2 regions of the Escherichia sp. E4742 genome follow, and region 2 is predicted to be linked to the other one. Evidence: predicted binding sites of a transcription regulator. Region 2 holds the regulator's gene; the other holds the start of a gene.

Region 1 (4,435 bases), 1.5 Mb from region 2:
GCTGGAAAAATCCAGACCAGCGGAACAGCCCGCTCCCGTCAAGTAACATCTATCAGGCACAAGAAATTGTGCCTGATTTTTTAACAGTGGCAAGATGCCGTAAATCAGATGCTACAAAATGTAAAGTTGTGTCTTTCTGGTGACTTACGCTCTATCCAGACTTGAAAATAGTCGCGTAACCCATACGATGTGGGTATCGCATATTGCGTTTTGTTAAACTGAGGTAAAAAGAAAATTATGATGCGAATCGCGCTCTTCCTGCTAACGAACCTGGCCGTCATGGTCGTTTTCGGGCTGGTACTGAGCCTGACAGGGATACAGTCGAGCAGCGTTCAGGGGCTGATGATTATGGCCTTGCTGTTCGGTTTTGGTGGTTCCTTCGTTTCGCTTCTGATGTCCAAATGGATGGCATTACGATCTGTTGGCGGGGAAGTGATCGAGCAACCGCGTAACGAAAGGGAACGTTGGCTGGTCAATACTGTAGCAAACCAGGCCCGTCAGGCGGGGATTGCTATGCCGCAAGTAGCTATCTACCATGCGCCGGATATCAACGCCTTTGCGACAGGTGCTCGTCGTGATGCCTCTCTGGTTGCTGTCAGCACTGGTTTGCTGCAGAACATGAGCCCGGATGAAGCCGAGGCGGTAATTGCCCACGAAATTAGCCACATTGCGAATGGTGACATGGTTACCATGACGCTGATTCAGGGCGTGGTAAACACCTTCGTTATCTTTATTTCACGTATTCTGGCGCAGCTTGCCGCGGGCTTTATGGGCGGTAACCGTGATGAAGGTGAAGAGAGCAACGGCAACCCGCTGATCTACTTTGCGGTTGCGACGGTGCTGGAGCTGGTATTTGGTATTCTGGCGAGCATTATCACCATGTGGTTCTCGCGTCACCGTGAATTCCATGCCGATGCAGGTTCAGCCAAACTGGTTGGTCGTGAGAAAATGATTGCTGCGCTGCAGCGTCTGAAAACCAGCTATGAGCCGCAGGAAGCAACCAGCATGATGGCTTTTTGTATCAATGGTAAGTCCAAATCGCTGAGTGAGCTGTTCATGACTCACCCGCCGCTGGATAAACGTATTGAAGCCCTGCGTACCGGTGAATACCTGAAGTAATTTGCAGTAAATTATAAAAAAGCGCGTCCTGGTTGACGCGCTTTTTTTTAGCCTTGTGCGCGCGGTTGGGTAATGCGTAAACCACTGACACAGGCGGCGATCACTGCCAGAATAGCCGCAGCCGTCAGCGAGACGTGCGTACCATTATCACCAAACTGATTCAACATCAGCGCCACCAGAGCTGCACCGCTACTCTGACCAAGCAGACGCGCTGTACCCAACATTCCACTGGCACCACCGCTACGCTCACGCGGGGCGGAGGTAATAATGGTGTGATTATTGGGGGACTGGAATAACCCAAAGCCTGCACCGCATAAGATCATCGGCCAGATGATATTGATATCGGCAGGTGAAGCTGGCAACAGGACCAGTGAAAAAAGTCCCGCCGCCATGATGAACAGCCCTAAAGCACCAAGCAATCCTGCATGGACGCGCTCTATCAAATAACCTGCCAGCGGAGCCATGACCATCGTTGCCAACGGCCACGGGGTCAGGAGCAAACCTGTCTCAACTTCACTACGCCCAAGTACGGTTTGCAGATAAAAAGGCAGGGAAACCATCGCCAGCATTTGCGCACAGAAAGAACAAATGGAGGTACAAATTGATAGTGTAAACAGCGGAATACGCAGTAAATCCACCGGTAGCAGTGGAACAGGAAGGGAAAGCTGGCGGCGAATAAAGAAAATACCAACAATAATCATTACCGCCAGTTCAGCACCGATCAGCGTCAGTGATTGCCCCTGAGCAAAACCACTCAACGCGGTAATAAGCAGGCCAAATGTCAGCGCATTCATCACGGCGCTGGGCAGGTCAAACCGCGGCTTACTGGCACGAGAACCATTTGGCGGCAGAAAACGCATTGCCAGGAGTAGGGCGATAATACCCAACGGTACGTTAATTAAAAATAACCACTTCCAGGACGCAATTGAAAGGATTGCGGCGGCGATCGTCGGCCCGGCAGCGGAGGAGACGGCGACGATAAAAGAGTTAATTCCCATCCCTCGCCCCAGAAAACGTTGTGGGTAGATTAAGCGGATGAGTGCAGTATTGACGCTCATTAACGCCGCGCCGCCAAAACCTTGTATTACACGCGCCAGGGTTAGCATTTGCAGTGAATCAGAAAGAGCGCAGAACAACGATGAGAGCAGAAAAACCACCAGACCGAATTTATAAATTCGTCGATAGCCAAACATATCGCCCAAAAAAGAGAACGAGAGTAAGGAGATAACAATCGCGATTTGGTAGGCATTCACCACCCAGATGGAACTGGCTGGTGTGGCGTGGAGATCGGTTGCAATGGTTGGCAAGGCGACATTAGCGATAGCGCCGTCGAGAACCGCCATCGAAATACCAATAATAATGGTTAAAATTGCGCCGTACCGCTGAGGCAACGGCAGGCCATCGGCCTGAACTTTTGGCATAGGAATTTTATATCTTTTGGTAATAATCAACAGGGGTATGATTTTAGCACTGATATTCACGGCGAATGTCGCAGAATTGTAACTAACCGGCAAAAGATGGATTGCGACCACCCTGGCGCGAAATTATAATAAAAAACAGTTCTGATTTTTATAAAACACTCGCAATGAGGTGATAAATGGCTAACGCAGATCTGGATAAACAACCTGATTCTGTATCTTCCGTACTGAAGGTTTTTGGCATTCTGCAGGCGCTGGGCGAAGAGCGCGAAATAGGGATAACCGAGCTGTCACAGCGTGTCATGATGTCAAAAAGCACCGTTTATCGCTTTTTACAGACCATGAAAACCCTGGGCTATGTCGCACAGGAAGGAGAGTCGGAGAAATACTCTCTGACCCTGAAATTATTTGAGCTGGGCGCTCGTGCGTTACAAAACGTCGATCTTATTCGCAGTGCAGATATCCAGATGCGTGAGATCTCCCGTTTGACCAAAGAAACCATTCATCTTGGCGCACTGGATGAAGACAGTATCGTTTACATCCACAAAATTGACTCTATGTACAATTTGCGCATGTATTCACGGATTGGGCGTCGTAATCCGCTGTACAGCACCGCGATTGGTAAGGTACTGCTGGCATGGCGCGATCGCGATGAAGTGAAGCAAATTCTTGAGGGCGTGGAATATAAACGCAGCACCGATCGGACCATCACCAGCACAGAGGCGTTATTACCCGTGTTAGATCAGGTCCGTGAGCAGGGATACGGCGAAGATAACGAAGAACAGGAAGAAGGGCTGCGTTGCATCGCCGTTCCGGTGTTTGACCGCTTTGGTGTCGTGATTGCCGGCTTGAGTATTTCCTTCCCGACGCTGCGTTTTTCTGAAGAACGTTTGCAGGAGTATGTGGCTATGTTGCATACGGCAGCGCGCAAAATATCCGCACAAATGGGGTATCACGACTATCCATTCTGATTAAAATAAGAACCTGTCTGCATAAGATTCAGACAGGTTCTTCATTCAGCGTGGATTAAATAATGTTAATAGTGATATCGTTCGAGCAGAAGATGAAAATACTTTATATCCATTAGTTTTGATGTGGATATTTGTACCGTTATCTATCAATCATTATCGACGACGATATTGCTTTTACGTAGCAGCGGGCAATCTGTAATCCCCAAAAATCCACTTTTAGTATGTAGATATTGCACCGTGCTTGTGCTTCGGGCGGTGAGATATGTGCATTGCAGCCCTAATCCGGCAGCATTTTCCTTGCTTCCAATCAGAACGCCATATCCGCTGAGTAATAATCCTGTCCATACCAGTGCTATCAAGATAATTGTGCGAATGATGAATCGCATTACGACCTCTTCTCTTTTTGTTTGCTTAATCGTAGCGGCAATATGGACTGAAGCAAGCGTATCATTCCGAAAAAGCACGAATATCGACATGGTTAGACGTTGTTTAACTAACGCATGATAGTTTAAAGGCAGAAGATAGGTTAAACGGAGATTGGAGTGAAAAAGTTTCGATGGGTCGTTCTGGTTGCCGCTATGCTGGCTTTCTTGCTGTTATGGATGCAGGTATTCAACATAATGTGCGATCAGGATGTGCAATTTTTCAGCGGAATTTGTGCCATCAATCAGTTCATCCCATGGTGATATCATTTTTTCATCAGTAGATTTCCTTCCTGCGTAGCAGTGGTAAAATGGCGCCTCTACTTAGAGGTGGTTAAATGAACGAAGTTGTAAATTCAGGCGTGATGAACATTGCGTCTTTGGTCGTATCGGTAGTAGTTCTTATTATTGGGCTCATCTTGTGGTTTTTCATCAACCGTGCCAGTTCCCGGACTAACGAACAGATTGAACTGCTTGAGGCATTGCTGGATCAGCAAAAACGGCA
Region 2 (4,435 bases):
AGCCTCAGTTGCCGAGCTAATCGAGCCCGCTGGCCAGACAATCGCCGCAACAGACAGGATGACCAGCGCGATAATTTTCAGCGGCGCAAGGAAGTTGCCCACGGTATCCAGCAGCTTGCCCGGATAGAGCGAAACCAGAATAACGATAGCGAAATAGACCAGGCTGTAGATAAACAGCGGCAGTGCGGAGTCACCCGTCAGCGGCGCAATGCCCACTTCAAAGGAGACAGTTGCCGTACGCGGTGTTGCAAACAGCGGCCCTACCGCCAGGTAGCAGACCGTAGCCAGCAGCACGCCTGCGACTTTACCGATTGGTGTGCTCAGACTGTCAACGCCGCCGCCAACTTTCGCCAGCGCCACTACCGTTAATACCGGCAGACCAACGGCAGTAATGAGGAAGCCGAATGCCGCAGTCCAGACGTGTTCGCCTGCCTGCAAGCCGACCATAGGAGGGAAAATAATGTTACCTGCGCCAACGAACAACGCAAATGTCATAAAGCCCAGAGCGATGATATCGCGCGATCTTAACTGATGGGTCATAAATCATACTGCCTGTGGATGTGGTGTTGTAACGTTAAATTTTGTGCCAATCCCTGGGGATGATACAGCGGTATATTTAAACAATTTTAGCGGGAAATACTCCCAACCAGGCGCGGCGAAGAATAGTTTTTCGATTTACCGCGTGAATGCAGTCAGTATGACAGCACCTGAAGCGCAATTTAAACGCTTATAACGTTTTAAAGCAAGGAGGGATCTAAAAACCAGAGGTATATAGCGATAAGAAATCTCCAACCAGTATAAAACACTATTTCCGTGAAAAAGATATGGCTTATCATGCGAACAAAAAATCACCAGACATTGTAAAATTCAGCGCCCGTTTTTTGACTGCAAAGAAAAAAAGCCAGCATCGGCTGGCTTATGGCAACAAAAAATGACAAAGGCGGATTAATCGCTATTTTTGGCAATTAAACGTTCCGGCAGAACAAAACTGAAACGCGTACCTTTGCCCACCGTACTTTCAATATTGAGCCGGCTTTCATGATGATTTACCGCATGCTTCACGATCGCTAACCCCAACCCGCTACCGCCAGTTTGTCGGGAACGCGCTTTATCAACGCGATAAAAACGCTCGGTCAGGCGCGGAATATGCTCCGGTGCGATGCCCGGTCCATTATCTTCAACACTAAATTCGGCACCGTGCGGCACTCGCTGCCAGCGTACGGTGATATGCGTACCTTCCGGCGTATGATTCACGGCGTTATAGACCAGATTCGAAATCGCACTGCGTAACTGGTCTTCGCTGCCAGACACTTTGAGGCCGTTATCAATCTCAAAGGTAAATGTCTGTTTTTGCTGGCTCAGCGTCTGGGCTTCCCGCTCAACGACGCGCAGCATCATCGGCACATCAACCTTCTCATTCAGCAACTGCGTCGGCGCGGCTTCAATTTTCGACAAGGTCAGCAACTGCTTCACCAGCCCTTCCATCCGCTGAGTCTGCTCACGCATGGTGTGCAACGCTTTTTCGCGTACCGCTCCTTCCAGCGGTTGCTCATCCATCATCTCCAGGTAACCCTGTAACACGGTCAATGGCGTGCGTAACTCATGGCTTACGTTGGCGAAAAAGTTGCGCCGCGCCCCTTCCAGTTGATGCATTTGCGTGACATCTCGCGCCACCATCAGCAGCTGTTTATGGGTATAAGGCATGACGCGAATTTCCAGATGCCGCCCGGTGTTGAGCACCAGATTGAGTGGGCGAGAAAAATCACGCGTTTTCAGATATTGCGTAAACTCCGGATAACGCAGCAGGTTAAGGATGTTCTGCCCGTTATCTTCCGGCCAGCGCAGACCAAGAATTTGTTGCGCCAGACCGTTACACCAGAAAATACCGCCCTCTTCCGTGGTCAGCACCACCGCATCGGGTAGCGACTCCGCGCCGCTACGAAAGCGTTTGATAAGATTACCCAGCTCGCGGCGGCGTTTTTTATTACGCAGTTGCATCTGGTGTAAACCGTACAGCAGCGGTTCCCAGCTACCACGCCCCGGTGGCGGCGTCATACTGCGATCCACCCACAGCCACCACGAAAGGCGCAATAAATTCCAGAAATGCCAGATAAGCAGTCCTGTTACCGATGCCAGCAAAAACCAGGGCAGGTAACCAAAAAATGCACCCAGGATGAAAGCCGGGATGCAGCAAAGTAGCAGCTCCAGCACCAGCCTTTTCCACGACAGCCGTTCCAGCACGTAAGATACTCCAGTTATGAAATCATAAGCCTTGCTCTGCGTCCGATGAGCAAGGCGTTAAAAGCGGGTTGAAAAACGATATCCTGTACCGCGCACGGTCTGCACCATGCGGTCATGCCCACCCGGTTCCAGTGCTTTACGCAGGCGGCGAATGTGGACATCGACCGTGCGGTCTTCCACATATACGTTGGTTCCCCAGACGTGATTTAACAGTTGCTCGCGACTGTACACGCGCTCGGGATGCGTCATAAAAAAGTGCAGCAGTTTAAATTCAGTTGGCCCCATCTCCAGCGGTTCTTCGCCCGCCATCACCCGGTGAGATGTCGGGTCGAGACTTAGCCCCTGCATCTCAATCACCTCTTCCACCGCCATCGGCGATATACGGCGCATTACCGCTTTGATTCGCGCCACCAGCTCCTTCGGCGAAAACGGCTTGGTGATATAGTCATCCGCACCGGTTTCAAGGCCGCGCACGCGATCTTCTTCTTCCCCTCTGGCGGTCAACATCACAACCGGAATATCACGGGTCATCGACTCACGCTTGAGATGTTTGATGAACTGGATACCGGAGCCGCCGGGTAACATCCAGTCGAGGAGAATTAAATCCGGCCAGGGTTCATTCAGTTGATTCACAGCACTGTCATAATCTTCCGCTTCGACCGGCTGGAAGCCATTTTGCTCGAGCACGAAGCAGACCATTTCGCGAATTGGAGCTTCATCTTCTACGACCAGAATACGTCTCGCCATGATTTGCCCTGTTGTAATAAATAGATTGCGATCATTAATGCGACGTCATTATGCGTCAGATTTATGACAGATTTATGAAAAGCACGTCGCACATCCCTTCAGGTTATTGATTTCCGTGGTGCAGAAAAAAGCAAATAGCGCACCTGTTTGGGTATAATCGCGCCCATGCTTTTTCGCCAGAGAATCGTTATGCGCATCCTTCACACTTCAGACTGGCATCTCGGCCAGAACTTCTACAGTAAAAGCCGCGAAGCTGAGCATCAGGCTTTTCTTGACTGGCTGCTGGAGACAGCACAAACCCATCAGGTGGATGCGATTATTGTTGCCGGTGATGTTTTCGATACCGGTTCGCCGCCCAGTTACGCCCGTACGTTATACAACCGTTTTGTTGTCAATTTACAGCAAACGGGCTGTCATCTGGTGGTACTGGCGGGAAACCATGATTCAGTCGCCACGCTGAATGAATCGCGCGATATCATGGCGTTCCTCAATACTACCGTGGTCGCCAGCGCCGGACATGCGCCGCAAATCTTGCCTCATCGCGACGGGACGCCAGGCGCAGTGCTGTGCCCCATTCCTTTTTTACGCCCGCGTGACATTATTACCAGCCAGGCGGGGCTTAACGGTATTGAAAAACAGCAGCATTTGCTGGCAGCTATTACTGATTATTATCAACAACACTATGCCGATGCCTGCAAGCTGCGCGGCGATCAGCCTCTGCCCATCATCGCCACGGGACATTTAACGACCGTGGGTGCCAGTAAAAGTGACGCCGTGCGTGACATTTATATTGGCACGCTGGACGCGTTTCCGGCACAAAACTTTCCGCCAGCCGACTACATCGCGCTCGGGCATATTCACCGCGCGCAGATTATTGGTGGCATGGAACATGTTCGCTATTGCGGCTCCCCCATTCCACTGAGTTTTGATGAATGCGGTAAGAGTAAATATGTCCATCTGGTGACATTTTCAAACGGCAAATTAGAGAGCGTGGAAAACCTGAACGTACCGGTAACGCAACCGATGGCAGTGCTGAAAGGAGATCTGGCGTCGATTACCGAACAGCTGGAACAGTGGCGCGATGTATCACAAGAACCACCTGTCTGGCTGGATATCGAAATCACTACTGATGAGTATCTGCATGATATTCAACGCAAGATTCAGGTATTAACCGAATCACTGCCAGTCGAAGTATTGCTGGTACGCCGGAGTCGTGAACAGCGCGAGCGTGTGTTAGCCAGCCAACAGCGTGAAACCCTCAGCGAACTCAGCGTCGAAGAGGTGTTCAATCGCCGTCTGGCACTAGAAGAACTGGATGAATCGCAGCAGCAACGTCTACAGAATCTTTTCGCCACGACGTTGCAGACCCTCGCCGGAGAACACGAAGCATGAAAATTCTCAGCCTGCGCCTGAAAAACCTGAACTCATTAAAAGGCGAATGGAAGAT

The links. The regulator PhoB, encoded in region 2, activates phosphate uptake and scavenging genes when phosphate is short. The targets are predictions, from matches to a motif close to CTGTCATAAAACTGNCNNAT.
Region 1: the regulator PhoB is predicted to act here: its motif matches at 2,686-2,705, upstream of kdgR (DNA-binding transcriptional regulator KdgR).

Annotation. Positions count from the first base shown of each region.
Region 1 is NZ_CP040443.1:4,930,000-4,934,434, reverse strand. It holds gene prc (carboxy terminal-processing peptidase) at 1-46, shown strand, start outside; gene htpX (protease HtpX) at 238-1,119, shown strand; gene FEM44_RS24040 (MFS transporter) at 1,167-2,540, opposite strand; gene kdgR (DNA-binding transcriptional regulator KdgR) at 2,717-3,508, shown strand; gene FEM44_RS24030 (YobH family protein) at 3,655-3,894, opposite strand; gene mgrB (PhoP/PhoQ regulator MgrB) at 4,051-4,194, shown strand; gene FEM44_RS24020 (YebO family protein) at 4,269-4,435, shown strand, end outside.
Region 2 is NZ_CP040443.1:3,412,337-3,416,771, reverse strand. It holds gene brnQ (branched-chain amino acid transporter carrier protein BrnQ) at 1-540, opposite strand, end outside; gene phoR (phosphate regulon sensor histidine kinase PhoR) at 946-2,241, opposite strand; gene phoB (phosphate response regulator transcription factor PhoB) at 2,299-2,988, opposite strand; gene sbcD (exonuclease subunit SbcD) at 3,178-4,380, shown strand; gene sbcC (exonuclease subunit SbcC) at 4,377-4,435, shown strand, end outside.